DNA from 4 places in the Oceanobacter sp. ABM4_470 genome. Region 4 is predicted to be linked to each of the others. Evidence: predicted binding sites of a transcription regulator. Region 4 holds the regulator's gene; each other region holds the start of a gene.
The links. The regulator sigma-54, encoded in region 4, starts transcription at its own class of promoters, with help from an activator protein. The targets are predictions, from matches to a motif close to TGGCACNNNNNTTGCTNT.
Positions count from the first base shown of each region.

Region 1: the regulator sigma-54 is predicted to act here: its motif matches at 4,802-4,819, upstream of ACXADJ_RS04160 (NarK family nitrate/nitrite MFS transporter).
Region 2: the regulator sigma-54 is predicted to act here: its motif matches at 6,483-6,500, upstream of ACXADJ_RS14865 (ammonium transporter).
Region 3: the regulator sigma-54 is predicted to act here: its motif matches at 1,169-1,186, upstream of ACXADJ_RS14845 (TorF family putative porin).

Region 1 covers NZ_JBSWTR010000001.1:954,419-962,318, reverse strand. The annotation lists gene ACXADJ_RS04170 (alginate export family protein) at 1-1,072, shown strand, start outside; gene ACXADJ_RS04165 (bifunctional protein-serine/threonine kinase/phosphatase) at 1,204-2,946, opposite strand; gene ACXADJ_RS04160 (NarK family nitrate/nitrite MFS transporter) at 3,093-4,559, opposite strand; gene ACXADJ_RS04155 (hypothetical protein) at 4,855-5,133, shown strand; gene ACXADJ_RS04150 (NAD(P)/FAD-dependent oxidoreductase) at 5,847-7,145, shown strand; gene ACXADJ_RS04145 (peptidase C39 family protein) at 7,794-7,900, opposite strand, start outside.
Region 2 covers NZ_JBSWTR010000001.1:3,367,508-3,375,407, reverse strand. The annotation lists gene ACXADJ_RS14905 (methyltransferase family protein) at 1-169, opposite strand, end outside; gene moaE (molybdopterin synthase catalytic subunit MoaE) at 480-968, opposite strand; gene ACXADJ_RS14895 (MoaD/ThiS family protein) at 1,000-1,251, opposite strand; gene moaC (cyclic pyranopterin monophosphate synthase MoaC) at 1,248-1,778, opposite strand; gene moaB (molybdenum cofactor biosynthesis protein B) at 1,798-2,343, opposite strand; gene ACXADJ_RS14880 (molybdenum cofactor guanylyltransferase) at 2,353-3,024, opposite strand; gene moaA (GTP 3',8-cyclase MoaA) at 3,027-4,016, opposite strand; molybdenum cofactor riboswitch at 4,005-4,203, opposite strand; gene pyk (pyruvate kinase) at 4,618-6,054, opposite strand; gene ACXADJ_RS14865 (ammonium transporter) at 6,604-7,900, shown strand, end outside.
Region 3 covers NZ_JBSWTR010000001.1:3,359,416-3,367,315, reverse strand. The annotation lists gene ACXADJ_RS14860 (hypothetical protein) at 1-108, shown strand, start outside; gene ACXADJ_RS14855 (hypothetical protein) at 206-397, shown strand; gene ACXADJ_RS14850 (accessory factor UbiK family protein) at 725-955, opposite strand; gene ACXADJ_RS14845 (TorF family putative porin) at 1,294-1,941, shown strand; gene glnK (P-II family nitrogen regulator) at 2,011-2,349, shown strand; gene ACXADJ_RS14835 (ammonium transporter) at 2,409-3,686, shown strand; gene ACXADJ_RS14830 (Mpo1 family 2-hydroxy fatty acid dioxygenase) at 3,921-4,397, shown strand; gene ACXADJ_RS14825 (PA3496 family putative envelope integrity protein) at 4,474-4,662, opposite strand; gene ACXADJ_RS14820 (MurR/RpiR family transcriptional regulator) at 4,861-5,748, opposite strand; gene uvrD (DNA helicase II) at 5,895-7,900, shown strand, end outside.
Region 4 covers NZ_JBSWTR010000001.1:2,892,826-2,900,725, forward strand. The annotation lists gene lptB (LPS export ABC transporter ATP-binding protein) at 1-378, shown strand, start outside; gene ACXADJ_RS12730 (RNA polymerase factor sigma-54) at 506-1,993, shown strand; gene hpf (ribosome hibernation-promoting factor, HPF/YfiA family) at 2,047-2,346, shown strand; gene ptsN (PTS IIA-like nitrogen regulatory protein PtsN) at 2,350-2,802, shown strand; gene rapZ (RNase adapter RapZ) at 2,853-3,719, shown strand; gene ACXADJ_RS12750 (HPr family phosphocarrier protein) at 3,744-4,013, shown strand; gene mgtE (magnesium transporter) at 4,169-5,524, shown strand; gene yjgA (ribosome biogenesis factor YjgA) at 5,600-6,124, shown strand; gene ACXADJ_RS12765 (class III extradiol dioxygenase family protein) at 6,454-7,299, opposite strand; gene ACXADJ_RS12770 (protocatechuate 3,4-dioxygenase) at 7,292-7,693, opposite strand; gene ACXADJ_RS12775 (helix-turn-helix domain-containing protein) at 7,863-7,900, shown strand, end outside.

The DNA of each region.
Region 1 (7,900 bases), 1.9 Mb from region 4:
GACCGAAGGCAAGCCAATTGCCCAGTTCAACTTGCGCTACGAAACCAACGACACCGACAACACACTGGATGCAGCCACGGCTCTGACTCTGGGCTCCAACCTCGGTTATGAAACCGGTTCCCTGTACGGCTTCAAAGCACTGGTGGAGCTGGAAGACACACGCGCTCTGATCGACGAATACAACCCGGAAGACGCCCAGTACAACACCGTGGCCGACCCGGTTAATACCGAATTCAACCGCGTGCAAATCAGCTACGCCAAAGATGGCGTATCCGCAGTTCTGGGCCGTCAGCGCATTATTCTGGATAACGCCCGTTTCGCTGGTAACGTTGGCTGGCGCCAGAACGAGCAAACCTTCGATGCCTTCAAGGCCGGTTTCAGCAACGACGACTGGGACGTCACCTACGCCTACATCGACAAGATCAACACCATCCTGTTTACCCAAGTTGATGTTGCCAACAACCTTTTCAATGTCAGCTACAAAGGTCTTGAGGCTGGCAAGTTGACCGGTTATGGCTACTACCAGAAAAACGAAGACAACCCGGCCAACGCAGCGTCCAACGCCGATACCCTGGGCGTGCGTTTTGCTGGCAAGCAAGCGCTGGAAAGCACCACCCTGATGTACACGGCGGAATACGCCATGCAGGACGCCAAGGACTACAGCGCCAACTACCTGTTCGCTGAACTGGGTGCCACGCTGGGCAAAGCCAAGGTTTTTGCAGGTTATGAAGTATTGGGCAGCGACGACGGCGCGTACGGTTTCCAGACCTTTATGGCCACCAAGCACGCTTTCAATGGCTGGGCTGACAAGTTCCTGGGCACCCCAGCCTCCGGCCTGACAGATACTTACCTCAAAGCCGTTGGCAATGTTGCCGGTGTGAAACTGGTGGGTATGTACCACATGTTCGATACCGATGAAGGCGGCGCTGATTTGGGTTCTGAACTGGACCTGCTGGCCGTCAAGAAAATCGACGATATGTTCACCGTTGGCCTGAAAGCCGCAATGTACAGCAAAGGCGATAGCGGTGCCGACACTGACAAGCTGTGGGCCTGGGTATCGGCCAAGTTCTGATCGCTTAACAGCCGATGTCCGCTTTGGCCTTCTTTCTCCGTTGGGAGCTGAACGGTCGTCCGGTTCACCAGAACAGCGTGGCTGCTGTTCTGGTGTTAATTCCTTTTACCAGTCGTCTCTTCTCTCGCGCCCTACCTCAAAATCCACCACCACTGGGCCAGCGACATCATCCCCAGCAGCAAACTCAACAACATCCAGAACTGGGTTGGTGCCTGCTCCATCAAGGGTTTGCGGGTGTGTAATTTCAGCAGAGCCTGATTCGGTGCCTGCAAGTCGGCAGCAAACTCAGAGAAGCTTTCATACCGCTGTTCCAGTTTTGGGTGACAGGCTTTCTTGATGGCCAAATCCAACCACAATGGCAGATCAGGCCGAGCCTCCCGCAAGGAACGGTAATGCCATTCTCCCGTGGATTTGGCACCACGACGAATCACCTGCGCCATGTCATATGGCAGGCATCCGGCCAGCATTTCGTACACCATCACCGCCAGTGAGAACTGATCACTGGCAGTCACTGCAATGCCGTCCATCACATATTCTGGTGAGATGTAACCGACGTCGCCTTCCGGCCGCTCTTCACGTTTGCCGCTGCCCAGTTCCGCCAGTCCTTTGACCGAGACAGCGCCAAAATCGATGATCCGCACCCGGCCGTCATGACCAATAATGATGTTTTCGGGCTTTATGTCGCGGTGCACCATGCCCTTTCGCTGCATCGCCCGTAAGCCCGCAATCACCTGCATGATGATTTCCCGCACCATCGGTAATTCCGGGTTTGGATGATCGTGCATCCATTGGCGAAGATTGGCACCGTCCAGGTATTCGCACACCTGATAGAGAAACTGGCTGCGGTCATTCTGCGGCGCCATTTTCATCAGATTGGGGTGATCCAGACGCCGGCCAACCCAAAGCTCACGACCAAACGCCTCAAGGTACTGTTCATCGTCCTCAAAGTTGATCGACGGCGCTTTTAGCACGCCGATCTCGTCATTAAGCGTATTACGAACCTTGTAAACATGGGACCGACTGTTGGAATGCAACACATCCAGCACCTGGTATTGATCCAGCTTTTGGCCGATCTCCAGCACCGGTGGAATCACCCGATTGGCATTCTGCCGTGCAACTTCCTCAATTTCAGGCGCGGGCAAATCAACTACCTGAAGCAGTACACAGGTGATGTTGTCGTCACTGCCATTGCCTTCAGCGGCCGCTACCCACTGTTGGCACCACTGCTCCAGCACCCGCTGGCTGGCCGGAAACTCCAGCTGTTCAAGGCTGGCGGTCAGTTCCGGTAACGACACAAAACGGTAGAAGCCATCGCTGGCCAGCAGTAGCAAATCGCCGATGCGCACATCCCGCTGCCGATAGTCCACTTCCAGGTGCGAATCCATCCCCAACGCTCGGGTCAGATGGCCCGTTTGAGGCTGAACATGATCACGGGTGACCTGCTCTACCGAACTGCCACTGATGTGCAACAGCCGACTGTCGCCAACGTGAAAAATATGCGCCGTTGCCGATTTCACCACCACTGCGGTAAAGGTGGTGATCAAGCCATCCTGCTTAACGCCACCCTGCAAACTGTGATGAAACAGCCAGGCGTTCAGAGAGGACAACACCTTGCTGGCCGCGCTCTTTACATCCCAGCTTTCCGGTGTGCTGTAGTAGTCCTGCAAGAAATGGGTAACACTGAGGGTGCTGGCCTGACTGGCGTTTTCGCTGCAACTGACCCCGTCAGCCACACACACACCAACGCCTTTGTAACGGGCGCCCTGAACGCCCGGCTGGTAAGCCGCAAAGGCATCCTGATTCTCGGCTTTCACACCGGCTTTTGAACAACCGCCAACACGAATATCCAACTGCTGTTTGCTGGGCTGCCCCATGGCTCAATCCCCTTGTGTGCATTCAGAATACGCGGTTTACCCACGCCCGGAGCCATCGACCTGTCGCTTCAACAGGGCAAACTCCAGATACAAAATCACCCGGCGAACCGGGTGATTTAAGTCAGCTAATCAGACTCTCTGACACATCAGTCAACGCTGATCATAGCCACACTGCCGTCGTCGTTCACTTCAACCATGTGACCTTTTGGCTCACGCATGGCCAGCAGCGCCACGAAGCCCAGTACCGCAGTACCGGCAATCACCAGGAAGAAGGTGGAGTAATCAACCAGCGACAGCACAGTCAGGTAGGTTACCGCGCCAACGTTACCGTAGGCACCGGTCATACCTGCAATCTGACCGGTCAGACGACGCTTGATCAGAGGCACCACAGCAAATACCGCACCTTCACCGGACTGAACAAAGAAGGAACACGCCATTGCGGCAACCACGGCCAACCATACCGGCCAGCTGCTATCCACCAGCGACATAACGAAGTAACCCAGAGCCAGACCAGCGGTCAAAATCAGCAGAGTGGATTTACGGCCAAATTTATCCGACAGCCAGCCGCCGCCAGGACGCGACATCAGGTTCATAAAGGCGTAGGCAGACGCCACCATACCGGCAATCACAGGTGACAGGTCGAAGGTTTCAGCGAAGAACAATGGCAGCATGGATACCACTGCCAGCTCGGAACCAAAGGTAGCGAAGTACAGCACGTTCAGAACCGCCACCTGCTTGAATTCATAGCGGTGCATTTCTGGCACTTCTTCTACGAATACGTTCTTGTTCACTTTCCAAACGTTGTAAACCTCATAGACGTACAACAGCACCAGGCCCACATAAATCATCAAGGCAGTGGATTCGCTCAGCATGGAGACGCCCGCTGGGGACAGCTTCCAGGTCAGCAATGCCAGAGCAGCATACATAGGCACTTTCATGATCAGCAGGAAGAAGAAATCGCCCTTGCTGGTCACTTCCATAGCGCCCAGATTTTTAGGTTTGAAGTAGGTAGAGCCTTTCGGCGTATCGGTCACGTTTTTGTAGTAGATCACACTGAAGATCAGCGACAGCGCGCCGGTAACACCAACAGCGTAACGCCAGCCGTCGTCACCACCGAACCACAGGGCAATCACAGGCAAGGTGAAGGCCGCAGCGGCGGAACCGAAGTTACCCCAACCGCCATAAATGCCCTCAGCAGTACCCAGCTCATTGGCCGGGAACCACTCAGACACAATACGAATACCGATAACGAAACCGGCACCAATAAAGCCCAGCATAAAGCGAGCGATGGCCGCCTGCTCGAAGGTATCGGCCATGGCAAACATAAAACACGGCACCGAACACACCGCCAGCAGCACGGAATACACCAGCCGCGGACCAAATTTATCAGTCAGCATACCGATGATGACACGGGCTGGAATGGTCAGCGCAACGTTCAGAATCAGCAGGGTTTTCACTTCCGCCGGAGCCAGACCCAGGCTGGACGCAATGGCCTGCAGCATTGGAGCGTGGTTGAACCACACAAAGAAGGTAATAAAAAATGCCATCCAGCTCATGTGGAGGACTTTCATCTTGCCGCTGAAGCTCAGCAGGTTAAAACGTTCTGCGCTCATAGGTCTGAAACTCATCAGGTTAATCTGGGCATGGTCGCAAAAGATGACCGAATACAGAGCGTCAGCAACCTTAAACACACAGAGAGGGAAAACAGTATGGAGGGATAAACCCATACAACAATGCCCGGGCGGCCATGATCAACAGCGTTGCCACTGCCCTGCCTGTTTAAGGTGCATCGTTGCATCTGTATCCGGCCATGTACTTCGTTGCCAAAGCCGGTTAATTGGTTGTTGATTTATCCTTAGCAAGCAGCGGGCCAAATTCAAAAATGACGAATCGGACGTTGCCATAAAAATGTCAGCATTGCGTTTATTGAGTCCTGAAAACCTATTTGATAAATCACTACGATCCCGCCAACATTTGGTGCAACTGGTACTTTTTGGCATCAAATTTGAGCCAAGTGCCAAGCCTGTCCTGCCGGTCTTGCAGCCAGCCAGGACAAAGCCGCAACCGGCCGACCGCTGCGCTGGAGTGCTCTATGCGACCATGATCCGCACAGCAGCGGCAAAGTGGCTACGTTTTAAGCACAAGATGCTACAAACAGAACTCGCAGATGCACTTCTGACCCATTGAGATGCAGAGCAACCGGAGGCTCATCTCACCCTCATTCCGCCCCGTTCCGCACCATTACCAATCCACTTGCACATGACTGGCACCAGAACAGAGCAAAATCCCATCCCGGTCATCCTTGGTCAGCCAGACGGCCAATACACAAGTACAAGCCAGATACGCCAGCAGACGCGAACTGCCTCACCAATGTTATGTTCAACCACTCACTGGCACACATACTGCTTCAATAAAAGATCAAGGACCCTCTGAATAACTCTGCACAGCTCTGCGCGAGTCCTGCAGGTCGTAAGAACAAGGCGGCGAATGCAGCGGAATGGCTGGCCCTTTCCAAATTCGCCAACGCCGTTCTGGCGGTCTGCAGGCCGCGCCCTGCGGGGATGACAGGGCATTGCTGACTTTGTGTCGCTGATTTTTGACTTGACCCGTCAGGCCTGCAAATCAGCTTCGTGATTCAGCTTCGCCCTGTCATCCAGAGCGGGCACCGAGTTATTCAGAGGGTCCTTAACCTGAAAGGCAACCAAGGGCGACACCACCGCAGGGCACTGGCAAAGACGCCGGACTTCAAAAACCTGTTAACGGTAGCTGACAAGATATTCGACACAGCAGCCCGTCAGCACAGACCTTTCAAACAACCTGACAAGAATGCAAAGGCGCTTTCTGAACCTGCCCACTGGCAACGTTCAGCAAGCGCTTTTTTTATGGCGAGACAAACGTACATGAGCGCAAAAACACTGGTAATTGTTGGCAACGGCATGGCGGCCAACCGGGTATTGGAGCAACTGGGCATCGATCACCCGTTCGACGCAATTCATGTACTCAGTGATGAAGCCATCCCCCACTACAACCGCATTATGCTGTCACCGCTGCTGGCTCAGGAAACCACACTGGAAGCCATCACGCCGCACAATGCGCTGTGGTACCAACAGCGCCACATCCAGATTCACCTGAACGCTGCTGTTGACCACATCGACACCCAAACCAGGCACATTACCACCGTCACCGGAGAGCAGTTTCCATACACGGCACTGGTGCTTGCTACCGGTTCGCGCTCATCCATTCCGCCACTACCGGGATTGGAGCACAAGCCTGCCAACGTACTGGGCTTCCGCACCATGACCGACGTTGACGCCATGTTGGCTGCCACCGGCAAGATTCAGCACGCCACCGTCATTGGTGCTGGCCTGCTGGGGGTGGAAGCCGCTGTTGGCCTGAAATCACAAGGCCTTAACGTCACCCTGATGCACCGCAATCCGGTGTTGATGAACCGCCAGCTGGACGCCACCGCGTCTGGCATTTTGCAACGCGAACTGGAAAGCCGCGGCGTTGATGTCAGAACCGGAGTTAACCCACTGAATATCGATTCAGACGCCACCACCGGGCTGGCCACCGCCATCCACTATGAAGACCGCGCCGATAAACGCTCCCATACGCTCAACACCGACCTGATTGTTTTTGCCACCGGCATCATTCCCAACGCCGAACAGGCCAAAGCCGCTGGATTGGACGTGGGCCGAGGCATCAAGGTCAATAGCCGCATGCACGCCTCCGCCGCGAACACCTACTCACTGGGTGAATGCTGCGAATTTGAAGGAGCGACCTACGGCCTCGTTGCCCCAATCTGGGAACAAGCCAAAACGCTTGCCCATGAACTGCTGCGCTACAAACACTACGACCATGATGCACAACACATCCCCGCCGCACTGGAAAGCGAACACCAGCCCAAGCACTACTGCGAACAAGACCACCTGACCAAATTGAAAGTGTCCGGCGTCGACATGCACAGCATGGGACGCTACGAACCGGAAGAAGGCGACGAAGTGATGAACCTGCAAGACCTCGCCGCCGGTGTGTACAAAAAACTGGTGATCAACAACAACCGCATCGTCGGCGTCCTGTGCGTTGGCGACGTCCTTGATTCGGGTTGGTACTTCGACCTGCTGTGCCAGCAGGCAGACATCAGCGACCTGCGTACTAACCTGCTGTTCGGCAAAGCCTGGTGTGAAGACGTGGCTTGATTGCGGATGTCGGATGTCGTCAGAAACTGTGGGAGAGAGCTTGCTCTCGATGGTCTTATCGGGAATAAATTCCCTCCTACATAACCAACAACGTAGGTTGGATAAACGAGCGCAGCGAGCGCCATCCAACACCGCAGCGTCAGCGAATACAACACGTCAGATGGCAGCCGCTCCGCGTCTTTATCAGACCTACATCAAGCCTTCAAACGTACTCATGTAGGGTGCGCACTGCGCACCGTCACCAGCCATCGGGAATAAACTCCCCCACATCCAACACGACCACACTCCATAGGATGGGCACTCGTGCCCATCAGCGCCGAAAAGCTAAAACCATATCCAATACAGCAGAGGCAGCGTTAAAAGCACCCAGATGATGTTGGCCACAAGGTCACTCTTCTCGGCAACAGCACCCGGAACAACGTTTGACTCACTATGATCAGAATCGAACTCTCTGGGATCAGGAGCTCCGGTAGCCAAAGCCATAAACAAACACGTTATAAACATCGCCCCTAAACTCTTGGCCAAATTCCACAGAACCTCAAAAACCGCTTCCACTCTACTCTCAGCCTGTCATTCCCTATTTCGGAAAGTATCTAACAACAACATTTATTTAGACGCCGACCAGAACACAGAACGCATCGAAAAGACTCAGAAGCAGCCAGCATTAGCCACCGACCCTCCCCCCAACACCAGCGCCGCGTGCAGCTTTTGCTTGCCGTAGCACGCCATCGCCAGGTATTCCTGATGAGTTACCG
Region 2 (7,900 bases), 470 kb from region 4:
CCAGCAAATCGAGGGTTAATCCACAGCCTGCCATCGCGGCGATCAAGAGCCATTGCAGGGCGCTGATGTCGGTGAGCGCCGGGATATGACCTGCCAGTTGCCACATCAGGACGGCGGTGGCGAGTCCGACTATGGGTGGGGGAATGCGGTTTTCCAGAAATGTCAGCATGGACCTGATCCTGCGGTGACTGTACTCGGTGGGGTTGCCTCTTGGGGAGACCTTCTCCCGGCTGCCGTATCACCCAGGCGGCAGGCCATCCCCCTCTGCCTCGCGCTACCGATTCGCTGTTCAATTTTCGCATCAACCTCATTACGAACACGCCCGGACACTACTTCCCTGTAGCAACCGGGCTATCAGGCCATCCATGGCCTGATGTTCTATTCAGTTGAGCTCAAATTGGCTCATCTCGAGGCGCATTTCTTTGATGACGATAAACCGAGCAATGAAAAAGTGCTTCAGTGTATTGAATAAAACCAGCTCAAGCCCAGCGTTCAAGGGCGGCGCTGTCGCTGTCGCGGGCGTCGACCCAGCGTTCTTCGCAGAGTTCGCCGTTGGCATCCAGAATACGTTCTTTTTTCCAGAACGGTGCGCGGCTTTTGAGGTAGTCCATGATGTATTCGGCCGCTTCGAAGGCGTTGCCTCGGTGGGGGCTGGATACGCCAACAAAGACGATTTGCTCTTCAACGTTCATTGGACCAACCCGGTGTACCACGCTGACGCGGCCCAGCTGCCATCGGCTGCGGGCGTCGTCGACAATGCCTTGCAGGGCTTTTTCGGTCATGCCGGGGTAGTGTTCCAGTTCCAGCAGTGATACCTGATCGCCCTGGTTGCGGTCGCGCACACGGCCAACAAAAAACACCACCGCACCGTCGGCGGCGTTGCTTTGGCACAGGCGCTGGTATTCTTCATCAACGCTGAAGTCGGCCGTTTGCACCTGAATACGGTCTTGCCAGTTATCCACAGTCATGTTTACGCCGTCCGGAAAATTATCACCGAAGTTATCCCCCGGTCATCGGAGGAAATAACGCCACTTCGTCGCGGTCGCTGACGCTGGCCTGTTCGTCGTGGCTCAGGCTCTGGTTGATCGCTACCAGTGCCTTGCCCTCTGCCAGCAGTGCACTGTGCTGTGGAAATTGCTGGCACAAGGCGGCTCGGATCTCGCTGACCCTGGCAGGGGAAGGGATCTCCAGATTCACGACTCCGGTGCCCAGTTCATCGCGCAGGCGGGCAAACAGCAGCACCTGAATCATGCGTCTGCTCCTTCGTTTTGAGCTTTATCAGCGCTGTCGGCAGCTTGCCAGTGGCCGGTTTTGCCGCCGACTTTTTCTAATACCCGAATGCCGTCCAGCACCATGGATGGGTCAACCGCCTTGCACATGTCGAACAGCGTCAGCGCGGCGACCGAGCAGGCGGTCAGGGCTTCCATCTCGACGCCGGTCTGGCCGGTGAGCTTGCAGTAGCTTTCGATACGAATGCGGTTGTGTTCGGGCTCGGCTTCAAACTCTACCGCCACCTTGCTGAGCATCAGCGGATGGCACAGCGGAATCAGGTTGCTGGTTTGCTTGGCTGCCTGAATACCGGCAATACGAGCGACGGCAAAGACATCGCCCTTGTGGTGGTTGCCTTCGATGATCTTGTTGAGCGTGTCGGCTGACATGAGCACAAAGCCTTCGGCACGGGCTTCGCGTACGGTGGCCTGTTTGGCGCTGACGTCGACCATATTGGCTTCGCCTGCGCTGTTAACGTGGGAGAAGCCCTGGGCGGATTGATCTGTCATGGTCTGAACCTGTCTGGCGTTAGCCGCGGCTGTCGCACAGTTGTTGGGCGGTGTTTTTCAGGCGCAGTACGAAGTTGCACGGCTTGAAACGGCTGTCCAGCTGGCTGGAAATGATATCGTCCCAGGCGGTACGGCAAGCGCCGGTGGAGCCGGGTACACAGAAGATCAGCGTGCTGTTGGCCAAACCGGCAACGGCGCGGCTCTGAATGGTGGAGGTGCCGATCTGCTGGTAGGAAATCTGGCGGAACAGTTCACCAAAGCCGTCGATGGTCTGGTCGAACAGCGGTACCAGTGCGTCTGGTGTGGTATCGCGTTCGGTGAAGCCGGTGCCACCGGTGGTGATGATCACCTGGGTGCTGTCGTCGGCAATCCACTGGGACACCTGAGCGCGCAGCTGGTACTTGTCGTCCTGGATGATTTTCTTGTCGGCAAGCGTGTGGCCTGCTGCGGTCAGACGTTCGACCAGCGCCTGACCACTGGTGTCGGTGTCTTCGGTGCGGGTATCCGAAACGGTCAGGATGGCGATGTTCAGGGGTACAAACTGGTCGGTGAATGTCTTGGACATGGTGATTCCTTAATTTCCCTGCCGGGATTGAACGGCGTTCCATTCATCCCGGGTGTTGGTATTGGTGAGCTTGCTGGCGTCGGCCGGTTGCAACGACAACGGCTGGCACAGCGAGAGCAGGCCGCGAATGGAGCGGCGGATTTTGGGTTCCGACTCCGGCGCATTGAGGGTCTGCTCTAGGTAATCGGTGATGTTTGTGTCCGATTCCGAACGGCTAGTCAGCGGCAAATACAGCGGCAAGTAGTCTTGTAGGAAGTAGCACGCCTGGCCGGACTGCACGCCGGTGTTCAGCAGTTGGCTAACGGTGGCTTTGTCGAGCAGCGGCAGGTCGACCGGAATGATGAGTACGGCATCGGCTTTGGGTTGATTGTGCTGCTGTGCCTGTTGCTGATCGTGCTGAAGGGCGCTGTGTATGCCCGCCAACGGCCCCAGATGGCTGTCGCTGCTGGCGTCGTTGACGGTCAGTTCAGCCAGTGCCGGGTCCAGTGGTGGATGGCTTGGATGACGACTTATCCACAAGCGTGCTAGCGGCAGTTGCTGCAACAGCGCAACCTGTTGGCCCAACAGGGTTGGATGTGGGCTGTTGGCATGGGCCGGTAAGCTGGCCTTGTCTTGCCCCATGCGGCGGGATTCTCCGCCAGCCAATAAGATACCAACAACCGTTGTGGCCTGACTGCCCATGGCTAGCCCCCCAGCATGGCGAAGTGGCGGGTCGCGCCGGTGTCGCCGTCGTGCAGGTAGTGGGTTTCGGTTTTCATGCCCAGCAACGAGAGCAGCGCCTGATCCAGCTGGCTGCCGTCATCCTGTGATTGCAGCAACGGCCTGAGGTCATGCCCCTGATCGCCAAACAGGCAGAGGTGCAATTTGCCCATCGAGCTGATACGCAGTCGGTTGCAGCTGCTGCAAAAATCCTTGCTGTATGGGGCAATCAGACCGATGCGACCGGCGTATTGCGGGTGTTCAAATTCCTGCGCCGGACCATCGTGCAAACCGCGGGCTTTTTCGCTCCAGCCGCTGTCGATCAGCTGCTGGCGAATGGCTTCGGCACGGACGTGGTTTTCCGAGAAGAACACCGGCTGATCGCCGGTTTGCATCAATTCAATAAAACGCACTGCGACCGGTTTGTGTTTCACCCAGTCGAGAAATTCACCCAGCTCGTTTTGCTGGAAACCCTTCAACAACACGGCGTTCACTTTGACCTTCAACCCCAGCTCCAGTGCCCGGTCGAGCCCTGCCAGAATGCGATCCAGATGTTTGTAGCCGGTGATGTCTTCGAAGCGTTGGGCATCAAGGCTGTCGATGCTGAGGTTGACTTGCTGCAAACCGGCCGCCGCCCAGTCATCGACCAATGCCGCCAGCTTGTAGCCGTTGGTGGTGATGGCGACCTGTTCAATACCTGGGGTGTTGGCGGCAATGCGAATCACATCGGTGACGTCGCGGCGCACACTGGGTTCACCGCCGGTGATGCGGATTTTGCGGGTGCCCAGCCGGGCAAACGAACCAATGACCTGTTCGATTTCGGCCAGTTGCAACGGCTCCGGCCCAGCGGTTTTCTGATAACCGTCGGGCAGGCAGTAATTACAGCGGAAATTGCACACATCGGTGATCGACAGGCGCAAGTAACTGAACCGGCGGCCGTGGCGGTCGCGCAGTGCAGGTTCAAAATGAGTCATGTCACACCTTTCCAAATGCGGGAGGCACAGCGGTTTCCCGCAGAACCCTGGTGGCCGGGATGCATTGGCATCCTCAGACTGGCAAACCAGCCTGTGCCACGGCTGAGTGTTCATAACCTGTTGGTCGCAAGAAAGACCCGTTTCTTACGCAGGCGTTAGAGCAAACAGCTCGGCGTCAATTTGAAGTCAGTGTACGTAGCTGGCTGGCGTTGAACAATGGCTGAACAGTGAGTTAATTGAAATCAAGCAGTGATTGTCGTGATGAGGCAGGTGAATAAATCGTTGCTGTCGGGAGTTGGGTGGAGTGTGCACCGTGCACCATGTGTTTACGCATTCACGGCGGTACGCATTGCGCACCCTACATGGGTATTCGGTGTCTCGGTGAACGTTATGCGCGTCGAGATGAGCCAATTTAAGCAAGAGTGAGTAGAACATGTGGCCATGGATGGCCGCATAGCCCGGTTGCCACAGGGATGTGGCGTCCGGGTGTGTTCGTTACGAACTCGCAGCGCAAATTGATCAGCGAATCGTTAGCGCGAAGCAGAGGGAGTGGTGCCCGCCGGGGAGAGAAGTTCTCCCCAAGAGGACTTCCGGACGCTTATTAATCGACTTTCACAATCTTCATGGTGTTGGTGCCACCCTGGGCGTTCAGGTGGTCGCCACGGGTAATCACTACGTAGTCACCGGATTTCACGTGGCCAGCTTCCTTGAGAAATTCAACCGCCTTGGCATTGATGGTGATTGGCTCCAACTGGTCGGCGTAGAACGGCACGGTTTGTACGCCGCGGTACAGTGCCACGCGGGACTGGGTGTCTTCGCGACGGCAGTAGGCGAAGATCGGCAGGTGAGAGCGCAGACGGGACATCAGGCGCGGCGTCGCACCGGTTTCGGTCAGGGCGATGATGGCAGTCACACCTTGCAGGTGGTTGGCTGCGTACATGGCCGACAGCGCGATGGTTTCGTCGATCTCGTGCATGTCTTCGTACAGACGGTGCTTGGAGCGTTTGACCATCGGGTGGGCTTCAGCACCTTCAATAATACGCACCATGGCGGCCACGGCTTCGACCGGGTAGTCGCCTGCGGCGGTTTCTGCTGACAGCATCACGGCGTCGGTGTAGTCGAACACGGCGTTGGCGACGTCGGATACTTCCGCACGGGTCGGCATAGGGCTGTCGATCATGGACTCCATCATCTGGGTCGCGGTGATCACCGGCTTGTTGAGCTGACGGGAGCGAGCGATGATTTTCTTCTGCACGCCAACCAGTTCGGCGTCGCCAATTTCAACCGCCAGATCGCCACGGGCCACCATGACAGCGTCGGAGGCGCTGATGATGTCGTCCAGCGCTTCCGGGCTGGCAACACATTCGGCGCGTTCAATCTTGGACACCAGGTGAGCATGACCACCGGCGGCTTTCAGCAGTTCGCGGGCTTCTTCCATGTCGCGGCCATCGCGCGGGAAAGATACCGCCAGGTAATCAACCAGCAGCTCGGCCGCCAGTTTGATGTCTTCCTTGTCCTTGTCGGTCAGCGCCTTGGCAGACAGGCCGCCGCCGAGGCGGTTGATGCCTTTGTTGTTCGACAACCAGCCGCCGACTTCAACCGTGGTAACCAGCTTTTGCGGGTGGGTCTCGGTCACTTTCAGCACGACGCGGCCGTCGTCCAGCAACAGCACGTCGCCAACGCTGGCGTCTTCAATCAAGGCCTTGTAGTCGATGCCCACGACTTCTTTGTTGCCAGCGTCGCGGTCGAGGGTGGCGTCCAGTACAAAGCTCTGGCCACGATCGAGGAAGGCTTTTTGCTCGGCAAAGCGGGAAATACGGATTTTCGGGCCTTGCAGGTCACCCAGAATGGCCACGTGTTTGCCCAGCTTCTTGGCAGCGCGGCGGACGGATGCCGCGCGGTCGCGGTGGTCGTCGGCGTCGCCGTGAGAGAAGTTGAGTCGGAAAACGTTGGCACCCGCGTCGATCAGTTGTTCGATTTTTTCGTCGGTGTTGGTAGCCGGGCCTAGTGTGGCCACGATTTTGGTGCGTCTCAGCATGTCAGGTCTCCTGATCGAGCGGATTGTCGATGTGCTTTCTTGATCTTTTGGATCATCCATTATCCACGAAGTTTGTCGGGGAATCTTTTCAAGCATGTAACAAATGCCCTGATTCTGAGGCCATAACGGAAAATTTGTTCTATGGCTGATCAACTTCTGTGCAGTGGCGATGGTTTTTTCATCAAAGGGCCGCTTGGCGCTATCAGTCGTCCTGTCAGTAGCCCTATTAGTGCACTGGCTTAGTGCGGCATTTCGGGTCGGTGCATCAGTGCGTTCCCTGAGATGAAGCAGTCGCGTGGAATCCGAGCCACGATCCTTGCGTTTACCCATAGGCCATAGCCGACAAAGGGTCGTGATTTGTGTGGCTATGCGGCGGTTTCAGAGTGCCAAAGCGGCCACTTTTCGGTTGTTGTCGCTGAACTTCAGGTTGGCACCGTGAATGCAGTATTCCTCTCGCGAATATTTTTGTCCGGTCAGTATGGTTTGGGGGCAGGCCAGATCGGGGAACTGGAACGCATTGACTATCAATGAAAAGAGAGGGGAACTCCCATGACTCCAGAAGAGCTCGAAGCCTTTAAGGCGGCATTTGAGATGCACCAGGCGATGAACATCGAGGTGTTCTACTGGTGGTGTACTGCCATCATGTTCATGATTCACGCAGGCTTCCTGGCCTACGAGATCGGTGCCTCGCGGGTGAAAAACGCCCTGGCCTCCGGTATGAAAAACATCCTGACCCTGTCGGTGGTGATTCCGACCTTCTACTTCTTTGGCTGGTGGATTTACAACGCCTTCCCGAACGGCTTTGTGCCAATTGACGCATCAGGTGCGCTGCCTTGGGCGGCTTCCATGGGCCCGGACGCAACCGATCTGGGTACCGGTATCTTCTGGGCGGCCTTTGCCATGTTCGGTGCGACGACTGGCTCCATTATGTCTGGTGCCGTAATTGAGCGTATTCGCCTCAGTGCTTACCTGATTCTGACCGTGCTGGTGGGCTCTGTGGTATGGATTCTGGCCGGTGCCTGGGGTTGGCACCCTGACGGTTGGTTGCTGCTGGATCTGGGCTACCACGATCTGGGCGCGTCTGGTGTGGTTCATGCGATTGCCGGTTTCTTCTCGCTGGGTGTACTGATCAACCTTGGGCCTCGTGTCGGCAAGTTTGTTGATGGCAAAGCCATGGCCATTATTCCGCACAACCTGCCGATGGCGCTGATTGGCCTGATGATGATCATTGTTGGTTTCTTCGGCTTCCTGGGTGGCTGCATCATCTTCAATGGTGGCGACACTGGCTGGACCACCATTTACGGCAACCCAACCAACCTGTCCGCGTTTGCCTTCAACACCCTGATGGGTTTTGCCGGTGGTGTGATTGGCGCTTACCTGTCTTCCCGTGAACCGTTTATGACCATGTCTGGCGGTCTGGCTGGCATTATCACTGTGGCGGCGGGTCTTGACCTGTACTACCCGGGCCTGACGTTCATTCTGGCGATCTTTGGCGGTATCACCATGCCAATGGTTGGCAAGCTGGTTGAAAAAGCCGGTATCGATGACGCGGTAGGCGCGGTTGCGGTACACGGCTGGTGTGGCTTCCTGGGTGTGGTGCTGGTGGGCGTGTTCGCTTCCGGTTACCCGAACGTACCAGAGGGCGCTCCGGACATTTCTTTCGGTGGCCAGCTGATGGGCGCGGTGATCATGTGTGTACTGGGCTTTATTCCTGGCTATGCGGCGTCACTGCTGCTGAAGAAACTGGACATGCTGCGAGTACCGCCGAAGGTTGAAATTGCCGGTCTGGACCTGGTTGAGATCCCGGCCGTGCCATACGGCGAGCGTGTACCTGCACGTGACATTA
Region 3 (7,900 bases), 470 kb from region 4:
CCAGGCATGGTGGCCTTTCTGTGCGGCCTGGCGTTTGTGGCCTTTCTGGGCTTTATGTACGCCATCATCAAGCACGAGAACGATGCCTTTGACGGTCATCGCGACTGATCATTGAGTCTTGTCAGGGCCGGGCTGGTTGTTGTCAGCCTCGGCCCTTTTTAGGTTTGAAAGCTCTGCTTGAACAGAGACACGCAAGGAAATTGATATGAATAAGTTGCAATTGGTGCTGAAGCGTACGCTGTTTTATCCAACCTTCCTGATGTTATCCAGTGGACTGTTTTTGATGGATGTTCGGGGATTGGGGGCGATTGGCGCAGCCGCTGCCGCTGCACTGGCAATTCATGCCGCTGTGAACGGATACGATATCTGGAAGCAAAAGCAGGCGCCTCGGGGTTAACGCTCAACCCCGGGCTGATTACCGTCGGCTGTAGGGGACATCTATTTAATCCGGTGCTCACTCTGGGCTACCGGGTGGTCTCGAATCACGATGCCGAGTTGCAGGCCTGACGGGTCAAGTCAAAAGTCGGCGACACAGAGTCGAGATCATCCAGCAGCCCCCGTAGGGCGCGGGTTGCCGCCGCCCAGTGCGGTGTTGACGAACTTGAAAAGACTCGACCGGACAGGTTCGTCATTTCGCTGCATTCGTCGCCTTGCACTGAACAACGGCAACACTCGCGCAGAGCCGTGCAGGATTAAATAGATGTCCCCTGTAGCTTGGCCTGACTCAGGAGCGCTCGATGGCTTCAAGGCGTTGTTCCAACGCTTGCAGCTTCAGCTCTGTGGTGGCGAGAGTGTGCTGTAAACGATCGTATTCATCCCGTGTGACCCATTCAGAGTCACCCAACCAACTGGTTAAATGTTGTGCAAGATTTTTGTGCATGCCAGATGGCAGCTGAGCTCCCGGTGCTTTGGCCAGTAACTCTTCGATTTTCATACGAATTTCTGCGCTGTTCATAAAGGGCTCCCCTTTCTTTCAAATATACCTGCACTGGTTTTGGGCTTTCACAAAAGAAAGCACCAACATTGAACAGAGCGCTTTTGGCAGCTGCTCAAAAATAGTGCCCATTCCTTTCTGTCTGCACAAAAAATGTGCTGAGCAACTAGGCTTTTCCTTCGGATGGTAGCAAAAAACCGCTTTGAGGCCTGTGAACTCAATGCTTTTCGGACTTGGCACGGTCGCTGCTAAGAACCTCATCACATAACGATAAGTGTGCACAGAAAGGTAAATAGCCTTCGTAAGCACCGAAAAAAGTAATGATGAACTACTTACGTTTACCGATGAAGGAAATACCAATGAAAAAGCTGTCTCAAGTAATTGCTCTAGCTGGCGCCATGACTGCAGGTCTGGCTGCGGTACACACTGCCCAGGCCGAAGTTTCTGCTTCCGTTGACGTTGCAAGCTCCTACCTGTGGCGTGGTCAGAACCTGAGCGCAGGTTCTGCTGTTGTTGCTGGTTCCCTGGATTACAGCCACGAGTCTGGTCTGTACCTGGGTGCATGGACTTCTTCCGGTGATTCCGAGCTGGGTACCGAGACTGACTTCTACGTAGGTTTTGCCGGTGAAGCCGGTGACCTGGGCTACGACCTGGGCTACGTAACCTACATCTACACCGAAACTGCCGATGATGAATTTGATGATGCGGCTGAATTCTACCTGGGTCTGTCTTACGACATCGCTGGCCTGACTCTGTACAAGAACAGCGATTTCGACGTAGACGGCCTGTACGGCGTTGTGGACGTTGCGATTCCTGATACTGCCTTCTCTGTGGCTCTGGGTTCCAACTTCGACACCGGCGCAGACTACACCCACATCGACGTGAGCTACGCCTACAACGACCAGATTTCTTTCACGGCTTCCAAGATCATCGACGAAGAAGTTGATGACTCCATGGATAAATCCACTCGTTACGTTGTGTCTTACAGCCTGCCTATCGAGATGTAAAACGCATACAATGGTCGGTGCCTCCGCACAGGCCATTATTCATCCCTTAGAGAAACAAGGAGTTTTCATATGAAACTCATCACTGCAGTAGTCAAGCCATTCAAGCTGGACGACGTACGTGAAGCGCTGTCTGAGATCGGCGTTCAGGGTATTACCGTGACTGAAGTTAAAGGCTTCGGTCGTCAGAAGGGCCACACCGAACTGTACCGCGGTGCAGAGTACGTGGTGGATTTTCTGCCAAAAGTAAAAATTGAAGTAGCGGTTGCCGACGACCTGTCCGAACAGGTTATCGAAGCCATCACCAAAGCAGCCAACACTGGCAAGATCGGCGACGGCAAAATCTTCGTCACTGCGCTGGAACAGGTTGTACGCATCCGTACCGGTGAAACCGGCGCTGACGCACTGTAATTAAACGGCCTAAACAGCCAACAAAAAAATTCAATCAAGCCTGATGCGGGGGGCTTAGAATGGAAAACCAAGTATTTGAACTTCAGTACGCCATGGATACCTTTTATTTCCTGGTGTGTGGCGCACTGGTAATGTGGATGGCGGCAGGTTTCGCCATGCTGGAAGCGGGCCTGGTTCGCTCCAAGAACACAACTGAAATTCTGACCAAAAACGTAGCGCTGTTCGCGATCGCTTGTACCATGTACCTGATCTGCGGCTACGAAATCATGTACGGTGGCGGCTACTTCCTGTCCGGTACCGATAACGTATCTTCCATGACCGACGCTGCTATCGCTGAAGTTCTGGCCGGTCAGGCTGACTTCCGTAACGGTGTTGAAGACGCTTCTCTGCCTTACTCTGGCGCTTCTGACTTCTTCTTCCAGGTTGTGTTCGTTGCAACTGCCATGTCCATCGTATCCGGTGCCGTTGCCGAGCGTATGAAGCTGTGGGCTTTTCTGGCTTTCGCGGTAGTGATGACTGGTTTCATCTACCCAATGGAAGGCGCCTGGACCTGGGGTGGTGCTTCTGTATTCGGCATGTACGAACTGAGCTACTCCGACTACGCCGGTTCCGGTATCGTTCACATGGCTGGTGCTGCTGCTGCTCTGGCGGGTGTGATTCTGCTGGGTGCTCGTAAGGGCAAGTACGGCGCGAACGGCGAAATCCGTGCGATTCCAGGTGCAAACCTGCCACTGGCTACCCTGGGTACTTTCATCCTGTGGATGGGCTGGTTCGGTTTCAACGGTGGTTCTACCCTGCAGCTGTCTGGCGTAGGCGTTGCCAACGAAGTTGCTTCTGTATTTGTTAACACCAACGCTGCTGCGGCAGGTGGTCTGATCGGCGCTCTGCTGTTGGCCTTCATCCTGTTCCGTAAGGCTGACCTGACCATGTGTCTGAACGGCGCGCTGGCGGGTCTGGTTGCGATCACTGCAGAACCTGCTGATCCATCACCTTTCCTGGCGACTGTTATTGGCTTCATCGGTGGTGTGATCGTAGTGGTATCCATCCTGACTCTGGACAAGATGAAAATCGACGATCCAGTGGGTGCGATCTCTGTACACGGTGTTGTTGGTCTGTGGGGTATCTTCGCGGTACTGCTGTCCGACTCCGACGCAACCTTCGGCGGCCAGCTGGTTGGCGCTCTGACTATCTTCGTATGGGTATTCGTAGCTTCCCTGATCACCTGGGGCATCATCAAGGCGGTTATGGGTCTGCGTGTTAGCGAAGAAGCAGAATACGAAGGTGTGGATATCTCCGAATGTGGTATGGAAGCTTACCCAGAGTTCACTGGTAAGTGATCACTGAGTAACTCCTGAGAGATTCCATCTCTGCTTGAAAACCCGGCTTCGGCCGGGTTTTTGCGTTTATGGGGTCGGGAGTCGGAGGCCTCAGGAGGAACGTCCAACTGACCGCTCAAAAGGACAACTCGGGTCGTTTGCCATTGCGCCGATTGCCTGCTGCTGTTCGGCATGCCAGATTTAGACAAACGTTTGATTATTAGCCGACAGCCGGAGCACCGGTCAGGAGCGACCATGAACAATAACAACGCGTTGACCATGCAGGACTGGTTCGACCTTTACGCGGTCAGTCACCGTAATCCCACCAACAAGGCGATTCATTGGCTCTGTGTGCCTTTGATCTACTGGATTGTGGTTGGATTACTGGCATCCTTGCCGTTCCCTGATGCGGGACGTCAGTGGGGGCTGAACTGGGCGGTGTTGGCGGCGGTGCCTGCGATGTTGTTCTACTGGCGTTTGTCCGCACCGATTGCGGCGGTGATGTTGTTAGTGACCGGCGTGTGCCTGTTGGCGCATGAATGGCTAAGCAGCCAGCTGGCAGCGGTGTGGTGGTTTTACATCGGCCTGTTTGTGGTGCTGTGGATTTTGCAGTTTGTCGGCCACCACATTGAAGGCAAGCGCCCGTCTTTTTTGAAGGATGTGCAGTTTCTGCTGATCGGCCCTGCCTGGTTAATCGGCCATATCTTCCGCCGATTTGGGGTTCGTTATTGAGTTATTTCTCGGTAAACGTGAACCATAAAAAAGCCCGCAATTGCGGGCTTTAAAGGTGTTGGCCTGTGTTAACTGCTTACAGGTCGTCGAAGTCGTAGTAGTTGTCCAAATCCTTTTCCAGACGTTTACGCTCCAGATGCGCCTCAATGGCGCGGCGGGCGACCAGCTTCGGAGACATATGGCTCTCCTTGTTGACCACCACATTGCCATCCGTGTCGATCGAAACCACTTCTTCGTGCGTATCCAGTTTTACAGCAGCGTCCATAGCCCAGCTCCTTGTTATAGTTAGGAATACTGTGTCTATTTTGCCGGTTTATGGTTGCACTGACATGACATAAATGGCGTGTCATGTCACATTTTGGGATTTCGTCCTGATTGGCCACTTTTTGTACGGCGAGCTTTGTGCTGGCCTGTTTGGCGTGTTGGCAGCCTGCTGGCTGCCGTTTTCATTACCGCATTCCGCTCAGGGCTGTTCGATATTCGGCAGCGTGTGTTCTTCGTGCTGATCCAGTCGCAACGACTTGATGCTGCGTTTGATATTGCCCAGATGGAGGGCAAATTCCGGCCCGCGCTGCTGGGTTACCGCGACCGCCAGCATGTCGATGATCATCAGGTGCGCGATGCGCGAGGTCATCGGCGTGAACTGATCGGTGTCTTCCTCGATATTGATATGAATCGGCAGGTCTGCGGCCTGACTGACCGGCGTATTGGCCGGTGCCAGGCTGATGATTTTGGCACCGTGTTGCTGGGCCAGGGCAATGGAATTCAGCAGGTCCTTGGTGCGGCCACTCTGGGAGATGGCAACGGCGACGTCGTTGGGTCCGAGGGTCACCGCCGACATTGCCTGCATGTGCGGATCACTGTAGGCAGCGGTGGCAACGTTAAGGCGGAAAAACTTGTGCTGGGCGTCGGTGGCAACCGCGCCAGACGCACCATAGCCATAAAACTCGACCCGGGTTGCCAGACTGATGACCTTGGCAGCTTCGCCGACCTGTTCCGCCACCAGTTGGGATTTGACCTGATGCAGCCGTTGGATGGTGGTGTCGGCAATCTTGCTGCACAGCTCATCAATGCTGTCGTTGTCGCCGATGGCGAACTGACCGATGTTGTTGCTGATGGCCACTTCCTGGGCAATACGAACCTTGAACTCCTGAAAGCTGTTACAGCCAATGGCGCGGCAGAATCGCACGATGGTGGGTTCGCTGACATGAGCCTCCTGGGCCAGATCAACAATGCGCATGTGCACAACCTGTTGCGGCGACTTGAGGACGAACTCGGCAACCTTGACTTCGGACTTGCGGAGATCGGGAATGGATCTGGAAATCTGAGCCAGAATAGGGCTGTTTGTCACGATAATGGGTCTGCATTCTTGAAATTATGGAAAAGATTATACGCCGCTCGGCGGGCTTTCGTCGCCATACTTCTAGGTGCTGTACAAAAAAACAGGTACATTGTGATTATCGACCCTGAAAAGCAGCCATCTGATACACTCGCCGCATGGATATTTCATTACTCGTAGACCAATTGAACGACGCCCAGCGCAACGCCGTGGCGGCCAACTCACCCCATCAGCTTGTGCTTGCGGGGGCCGGTTCGGGCAAGACCCGGGTGCTGGTACATCGCATCGCCTGGCTGTTGCAGGTAGAGCAGGTGTCGCCGTTTGCTGTGATGGCGGTGACCTTTACCAACAAGGCTGCCCGCGAGATGAAAGGGCGTCTGGAGCAATTGCTGGAAGTGCCTGCCAACGGCATGTGGGTGGGCACCTTTCACGGTCTGGCGCATCGACTGCTGAAGCATCACTGGCGCGAAGCCAAGCTGCCGCAGTATTTCCAGATTCTCGACAGCGATGACCAGCTGCGGCTGGTGAAGCGCTTGATGAAAGCCAATAACGTCGACGAGAGCCGTTATCCGCCGAAGCAGTTGCAGTGGTTTATCAACGAGCAAAAAGACGAGGGCCGCCGGGCCGCTCATGTACTGCCGTCGGCCGACCCGTTTGCCCGCACCCTGCGGGATTTCTACTTTATCTACGAAGAACACTGCCAGCAAAATGGCATGGTCGATTTTGGCGAAATCCTGCTGCGAGCCCATGAACTTTGGCTGCAGAATCCCGACCTGTTGCAGCACTACCAGCAGCGTTTCAGCCACATTTTGGTGGACGAGTTTCAGGACACCAACAACATCCAGTACGCCTGGATTCGGAACCTGGCAGGGCAGTCGGTATCCGTCATGGCGGTTGGGGACGATGACCAGTCCATCTACGGCTGGCGGGGCGCCAATATTGGCAATATCCGCAATTTCCAGTCCGATTTCCCCGGTGCCGAGCTGATCAAACTGGAGCAAAATTACCGCTCAACGGCCAACATCCTGGCGGCAGCCAACGCCGTGATTCAGAACAACAGCGGCCGTTTGGGCAAAAACCTGATCACCGATGGTGAGGATGGCTCGCCGTTGCGTTTGTACCGCGCTTTTAACGAGCAGGACGAAGCCCGCTACATCGCCGATCTGGTGGAAGACTGGACCCGACAGGGTCGTCAGCGCACCGAAATGGCCATCCTGTATCGTTCCAATGCCCAGTCCCGCACGCTTGAAGAAGCCATGCTGCGAGCGGGCATTCCGTACCGCATTTATGGCGGTCAGCGATTCTACGAACGGCTTGAAATCAAGAACGCCATTGCTTACCTGCGGTTGCTGATGAACCGCGATGACGATGCTGCGATGGAGCGGGTAATCAATGTGCCGTCGCGGGCGATTGGTGAGAAAACCCTCGACGTCCTGCGTTCAGTGGCGCGGGATCAGGGCTGTTCGTTGTGGCAAGCCTGTTCCATGGTGGTCCAGCAGGGGGCTTTGCCCAAACGCGCCAGTACCGCGGTGGACGGCTTTATGGAGCTGGTTGATGAGCTGAGCGTGGGCATTGAAGAGCTGGAGTTGCACGAGATCGTCGATAACGTGATCCAGCAATCCGGTCTGATCGCTCACCATCAGAAAGAAAAAGGCGAGAAAGGTCAGGCCCGCATCGAAAACCTCGAGGAGCTGGTCAACGCGGCCAAGCTGTTTGAGGGCGAAGACGAAGAGGTGCCACAGCTGGCGCAATTCCTCGACAGTGCGGCGCTGGATGCGGGCGAAGGCCAGGCCGAAGAATACGACGACGCGGTGCAGATGATGACGCTGCACTCAGCCAAGGGTCTGGAATTTCCGCAGGTTGTGCTGGCGGGCATGGAAGAAGGCCTGTTCCCGCACAAAATGTCGATGGATGACGGTGATGGCCTCGAAGAAGAGCGCCGTCTGGCCTACGTTGGCATCACCCGGGCGATGGAGCAGTTGGTGATGACCCATGCTGAAAGCCGTCGTCTGCATGGTCAGGAAAATTTCAGTACGCCATCACGCTTTATTCGCGAAGTGCCGTCCGAGCTGATCGAGGAAGTACGACTGAAAAACAGCGTCACCCGGCCAGTCACGGCCCGTGACAGTCAGCCCCGTCGAGCCATGTTCACCAAGGGCGCAGA
Region 4 (7,900 bases):
CAACTGGAGCAATTATTGGACGAATTTCACATCCAGCACATTCGCAAAAGTGCCGGTATGGCCCTCTCCGGGGGCGAGCGCCGACGGGTCGAAATTGCCCGCGCACTGGCCGCTGAACCGTCCTTTGTGTTGCTCGATGAGCCTTTCGCAGGGGTTGACCCGATTTCTGTCGCTGACATCATGGACATCATTCGCCAGCTCAAAAACCGCGGTATCGGCGTGTTGATTACCGACCATAACGTGCGGGAAACATTGGCAATTTGCGAAAAAGCCTACATTGTAGGCGGCGGCCACATCATTGCCGAAGGCACCGCCGACGAAGTGTTGGCCAACGAACAGGTACGGGCTGTGTATCTGGGACAGGATTTCCGTCTCTGATCCGCAACGCTGCCAGAGATTCCGGTATTTCGCTGTTTGCAAAGCGAAACCATACAGGCATAGGCAGGGCGCAAAGCTTGCGTATAATGCACAGAACATGCCGATCATTGATGAACAGTAGCGCAGTATGAAAGCATCGCTTCAGTTAAAAATGGGTCAGTCGCTGACCATGACGCCACAGCTGCAACAGGCCATCCGCTTGCTGCAACTGTCGACTCTGGATCTGCAACAGGAAATCCAGGAAGCCCTGGACTCCAATCCCATGCTGGAACATGACGAGTCCGAGAACGAAGACTTCTCCTCCGAAGCCAGCAGCAACAACGACAATAACGAAACCGAAGTCACTGCCAGCACGCCGGAACCGGAAACCCAGGAACTGGGCGACCAATGGTCTGACGACAAAATGCCGGACGACCTGCCGGTTGACAGCGACTGGGACGACACCTTCCAGACCACCGCCAGCATTGCCGCAGGCCCAGGTCCTTCCGGTGACGATGATTTCGACTATGACTCCCGTCATGCCACCACCGACGACCTGCAAGGTCATCTGGAATGGCAGCTGAACCTGACGCCCATGAGCGACGTCGACCGCGAAATCGCCACTATGCTGATCGACGGTGTCGACGAAGACGGCTACCTGCACACCACCATCGAAGACGTGCTCGAAGCCATGGACCCGGAATCCGAGGTGGAACAGGAAGAAGTCGTTGCGGTACTGAAACGCCTGCAACAGTTCGACCCGGCCGGGGTGTTCGCTCGCGACCTGCGCGAATGCCTGTTGCTGCAACTGGCGCAACTGCCAAAAGACACCCCCTGGTTGACCGAGGCGCAACTGGTGATCAGCGATTTCATCAATCTGCTGGGCAGCCGCGACTACCCGACCCTGATGCGCAAAACCAAATTGAAGGAAGACAACCTCAAGGCGGTACTGCGACTGATCAAGGAGCTCAACCCGAAACCGGGGGCAGGCATCAGCGGCGAACAGTCCGAATACGTTGTCCCCGACGTCATCGTGCGTAACATCCGCGATGAATGGCGCGTCGAACTGAACCCCGACATTGCGCCGAAACTGCGCGTCAACGCCGACTACGCCTCGCTGGTGCGTCGCTCTGACAGCAGCTCCGACAACACCTTCCTGAAAGACCACCTGCAAGAGGCTCGCTGGTTCATCAAGAGCCTGCAAAGCCGCAACGACACCTTGCTGAAAGTGGCGACCAAAATTGTTGAATACCAGATCGAATTCTTCGAAGAAGGCGAAGAAAAGATGAAACCACTGGTATTGCACGACATTGCCGAAGCCGTTGGCATGCATGAATCCACCATTTCACGGGTCACCACCCAGAAATTCATGCACACCCCACGAGGCATTTTCGAGCTCAAGTATTTCTTCTCCAGCCACGTCAGCACCGACACCGGCGGAGAGTGCTCCTCGACCGCTATTCGCGCCATGATCAAGAAACTGATCAGCGAAGAAAACGCGCGTAAGCCACTGAGTGACAACAAAATTGCCACCATGCTGAGCGAAAAAGGCATTCAGGTGGCGCGACGCACCGTCGCCAAATACCGTGAAGCCATGATGATTCCACCATCAAACGAACGTAAACAGTTGATCTGATGTCAACAACAGGTCTAGTCTCAGTATTGGATCTGTAAAGGAGGAGCCGTTTTATGAGCATCACTATTAGTGGCCAACACGTTGAAGTAACGGAAGCCATGGAAGCCTATGTGAAAGAAAAACTGGTGCGCCTGGAGCGCCACGCCGACATCACGTCGGGTCAGTTTATTCTCAAGCTCGAGAAGGATCGCAAGATTGCCGAAGGCACCCTGCACGTAGCAGGTGCCGACATCAACGCAACGGCGACTCACGACGACATGTACGCAGCCATCGACCTGATGGCCGACAAACTGGATCGTCAGGTGCTTAAACACAAAGAGAAACTGGTTGCACGACAGCACGGACAAGGCTAACGCATGACCCTCCAAATCGCCGATATCCTGACCCCGGAACGCACCATCAATGACGTGACGGTTTCAAGCAAAAAGAAGTTGCTGGAGTTCATCTCCAGTCTGGTTGCGGAAGAACTGAGCGATAGCTCATCGGATGAAGTGTTCGAACGACTGCTAGGGCGCGAGCGCCTTGGCAGTACAGGTATCGGCGAGGGCATCGCTATCCCCCACTGCCGTTTGCCTCAATGTAACGAAGCCGTTGGCGTGCTGCTGCACCTGAACAACGCCATCGACTTCGACTCGATCGACCGCCAGCCGGTCGACCTGGTGTTTGCCCTGCTGGTGCCGGAAGAAGCCACCGACGAACACCTGCAAATTCTGGCCACGCTGGCGCAAAACTTCAGCCAGGCCGATTACCGTCAGAAGCTGCGAGATGCCTCTGGCAATCGCCCCCTGTTCGACGCTGCCCTGTCCTGACGGGTAGCCGAACCAGTCACTCAGCCACCGACAACCACTGGAGACAGGTTATGCGTCTGGTCGTCATTAGCGGTCGCTCCGGTTCCGGTAAATCCAGCGCCCTGGCCGTGCTGGAAGACCTGGGTTTCTACTGCATCGACAACCTCCCCGTCGACCTGCTGCCAGCCCTGGCAGAATTGCCATGCAGCGCCGAAAAGCGTTCATCGGTCGCGGTCAGCGTTGACGTTCGTAACCTGCCGGACGACATTGAGCACCTCACTGAAGTACTGACTGAGCTGCCACAACACTACCGCCAGCTCGACATCGTCTTCCTCGACGCCACCGAAGAAGTGCTATTGCAGCGCTTCAGCTCGACCCGTCGCAAACACCCGCTGACCGACAACAATATTTCGTTGGCTGAAGCCATCGACCGCGAAACCGAACTACTGGGTCCGGTGGCCAACATGGCCGACCTGACGCTGGATACCACCAGCATGTCGGTGCATGACCTGCGTGGGCTGATCAAAATGCGCGTTGCCGGTAAAAGCACACCGGACATGGCGGTGCTATTCCAGTCATTTGGCTTCAAGCAAGGCATCCCGCTGGACGCCGATTTTGTGTTCGACGTACGCTGCCTGCCCAACCCTTACTGGCAACCGGAACTGCGACCGTTTACTGGCCAGGATGAACAGATTCGCACCTTTCTGTCCGGCAAGGACGAGGTCAACGAAATGTTCACCGACATTGAAAGTTATCTGCTACGCTGGCTGCCTCGATTTGAACAAAATAACCGTAGCTACCTCACCGTCGCCATTGGCTGTACCGGTGGCCAACACCGCTCGGTATACCTGTCCGAACGCCTGACCGAAGCCTTCCGCGAACGCTTCAGTAACGTTCAGGTTCGCCACCGCGAACTGAACCGCCTCGGTCACAGCTAACCCGCACTATCAGGAGTTTCATGGATGGTCTCGACCACGATCACCATTATTAACCGCCTTGGCCTGCACGCCCGCGCTGCTGCCAAACTGGTGTCCACCGCCGCCGCCTACGGCAGCACCGTGAAAGTGGGCTACCCCGACCGCATGGTGGATGCCAAAAGCATCATGGCCGTCATGATGCTGGCAGCCAGCAAAGGCACCGATGTCCAGATCATCGCTGAAGGCGATGACGAGCAAGCCGCACTGGATGCCCTGTGCGATCTGATCAACCGCAAATTCGATGAGGGCGAGTGAACTTTCGCCCTTTTTCTGCTCTAACTCTCTTCTGAAATAATTCTTTTATTTCAATCTGATAGCGACTATTTCGGTAGTAATTTCCAACTCTTGTACATGGCAAGGCCTGAGCTTTCAGGCTAAAATCATGCCATCCCTACTGGCGGTGAATCCTCATGGCAGAACTCAGCGAAAAGGCAAAAGCAAAACTCCATAGCCTTAATGAAGCGCTGGAATCCGGTGCCATGGCCAAGGTGCGTCGAATCATCAACTCTGGCCTGGCGCCGGTCGACGTCGCCCACCTGATCGAATCCTCTCCACCGAAGGCCCGTGCAGTCATTTGGGAGATGGTCGACAAGGAGATCGAAGGTGATGTCATCCAGCATCTGTCGATCGACATCCAGAGCCAATTCCTCAGCGACATGAGCGCCGAAGAGGTTGTTGACGTTACGTCCGACCTTGAAACGGATGATGTTGCCGACATTCTGCAGCAGCTGCCTGAGCGTGTGACTCAGGAAGTGCTGGACTCCATGGACCACCAGGACCGCGCCCGAGTAGAAGCCATTCTTGGCTACCCGGAAGACAGCGCCGGTGGTCTGATGAACACGGATACCATCACCATCCGTGCCGACATTACCCTCGATGTAGTACTGCGTTACCTGCGCCGTCACCAGTCGCTGCCGGACATGACCGATAACCTGTTGGTGGTTAACCGTCAGAACGAATACATCGGCATGCTGCCAATCCGCAAGCTGCTGGTCAGCGACCCGCAACAAAACGTACGGGAAGTAATGTCTACCGGTGGCCACGTGATTCAGGCCACCCAGCATGAAACCGAAGTGGCGAAACTGTTTGAACGTCACGATCTGGTATCCGCCCCGGTGGTGGACTCCAACGGCATGCTGCTTGGCCGTATCACCATCGATGACGTGGTTGACGTAATCCGTGAAACCGCCGACCACTCGTTAATGAGTATGGCCGGTCTGGACGACGAGGAAGATACCTTTGCGCCGGTGATGAAAACCACCAAGCGCCGGGCCGTGTGGTTGGGGATCAACCTGATTACCGCATTTATTGCTTCCGCTGTGATTGGCCTGTTCGACAAAACCATCGAAGCGGTAGTGGCACTGGCGGTCTTGATGCCAATCGTTGCCAGCATGGGCGGTATCGCTGGCAGCCAGGTACTGACGCTGGTGATTCGTGGCCAGGCCACTGGCCACCTGAGCGGCGCCAACTTCAAATGGCTGTTCAACCGGGAACTCGCTGTGGCCGCTCTTAACGGCGTGTTGTGGGCGGTGGTGATTGCCTTGCTGGCTTACGTCTGGTTCCGCGATGCCGGTATCTCGGTGATTATGGCGGCGGCCATCCTGATCAACCTGCTGGCGGCTGCCATGAGCGGCGCAGCGCTGCCGATGATCCTCAAGGCCCGAGGCATCGATCCGGCCCTTGCCGGTGGTGTTATTCTGACCACAGTGACAGATGTGGTAGGATTCATGTCTTTCCTGGGTCTGGCGACCCTCTTCTATCTTTAATACCGTCAAACCCGATTGTGGTTTTTCGAGGTGCAGCCATCGCTGCACCAACCCCTATGACCTTGCGAGACCTGTATGAGCGACTTTGATTACGATGCCTTTGACGAACAGCCAGAAGAATACGAGCTGGTCAGCAAATCGGAAATGAAGCGTGAAATGGAGCGCTGGCAGGCACTGGGCGAAAAACTGACCCAACTGCCGGAGTCGCTCTGGAAGCAGCTACCAATCAGCGACACCCTGCTGGCAGCCCTGAACGAAAGCAAACGCATCAAACAGTTTGGTGCCCGCAAACGTCACCTGAACTACATCGGCAAAGTCATGCGTGACGAAGACGTCGATGCCATTCAGCAGTTTGTCGATATGCAAGACCCGTCCAGCGAAGCCTATGGCCGCCGTCAGGGACAACTGGAAATGTGGCGCAACCGCCTGCTGGCCGACGGCAAGGCACTGAACGAATTCATCGAACAATACCCACAGGTAGACCGCCAACAACTGCGTAACCTGGTCCGCAACGCCCAGAAAGAAATTCAGGGCGAAAACGGCAAACCGGGTAAAAGCTACAAGGCGCTGTTCCAGCTGATCAAATCCGAGACGGAATAATTTAGTCTGAAGTCTGAAGTCTGAAGTCTGAAGTCTGAAGTCAGGTGTCTGGTGTCTGGTGTCTGGTGTCTGGTGTCTGGACAGTAGTGTGGGAGAGAGCTTGCTCTCGATAAGCTTATTCGAGAATGACTTATCTCCAACACCGCACTTGTCAGATGACAGCCGCTGCGCGTCTTTATCTGACCAACAAAACTCATCAAAGTCTGCCGTTGTAGGGTGCGCACTGCGCACCAAACGGACTCCTGACAATAAAAAACCCGCGAATGCCTCTGTGACTACCACAGCAACAAACGCGGGTTTGAGCCCAAACGCTTATCCCCAAGCGGGAATCAATCTTCCTCTGGCGTCAGCAGCAACACCCCGGCACCGGTATTGGATATCGGTGCATGGTAGTGCTTGTGCAGCACATTCACGTTGTCTGGCAGCGCGCCGCGCATCACCATCCACATGATCACTTCAATGCCTTCGGTACCGGCTTTTTCCATGATTTCGCTGTTGGACTGATTGCACAGCCACTCCGGGTTTTCGATCACAGAGTTGATGCACTCAATGTCGTATTCAACGTCAATCAGGCCTGAGCGTTCACCTTGCAGCTGGTGCGACAGACCGCCAGTGCCGATGATCACCACCTTCATATCTTCCGGATAGCTCTCGACCGCTGTCCGCAACGCCTGCCCCACTTCATAACAGCGACGGGCACTTGGCAGCGGATGCTGAACGGTATTCACTGCAAACGGCAGGGTTTTCAGCGGATAGTCACCATGATGACGCCAGAACAGCTGCATCGGTACGGTAAAACCGTGGTCTACTTTCATTTCCTGGCAGGTGCACATATCCACACCCTGATTAATCAGCTTTTCCGCCACGTGCCATGAGAAAGCCGCATCGCCCTGAAATGGCTTCAGTACCGGAATACCCCAGCCTTCATCGGCGTTCTGGTACTGATCGGCACAGCCCATTGCAAAGGTTGGTACCTGATTGAGGAAGAAATTCAGGCCATGGTCGTTGTACACCACGATGGCCAGGTCCGGCTTGACCTCATCCAGCCACTTTTTAACCGGCTCGTAGCCGTCGAAAAAGCGCTTCCAGTATTCGTCCTGCTCCAGCCCTCCGGCAATGGCGTTGCCAATGGCCGGGATATGAGATGTGGTCAAACCCGCAATGATCTTAGCCATGCCAGAATCCTCCTTCCTGCTTCAACTTGTCTTCAAAACCTTCGGCGTTGTTGGCCAGCATCTGAATAAACTGGTCGCGGGTAATGCCATGAAACGCGGCACCGGCATCCTGTACGTTCAGGCCATGGAAAACGGCGATTTTAGCGAGGTAATACACATTGCCGCCGAGGTGCATCAGCTTGAGGAAATCTCCGGCCAGCACCGCTTCGCGCTGCTCGTCACTGAGCTGGTACTTGCGGCAGTAGGCATCCATATCCGCTTCAAATTCGTCGCGGTTGTGCTTGTGGATAAAGGAATACGCCATGCGATTGAGGTTGTAGCCTGAGTGGGAACGTTGGCCGTCAAAGACGTAAGTCCCCGGAATACTGTCGTAATCGTGCTCTTGCCAGCTCATGGATTACCTCCGGTCAGTTTCTTATTCGTGGTGGTGATTGCTCGATATCAGGATTGCAGTTTTCATCATAAAACCGGCTAAAAACATGGATCTTTCGATGCCATATTTGTACATTTCGCATATCTGATATCAGACCACCAGCCAAAACTGACGTGTATCAAGGTTCGATATGACAGCTCCCGAAATCACCTCTGCGATCCAGATCCC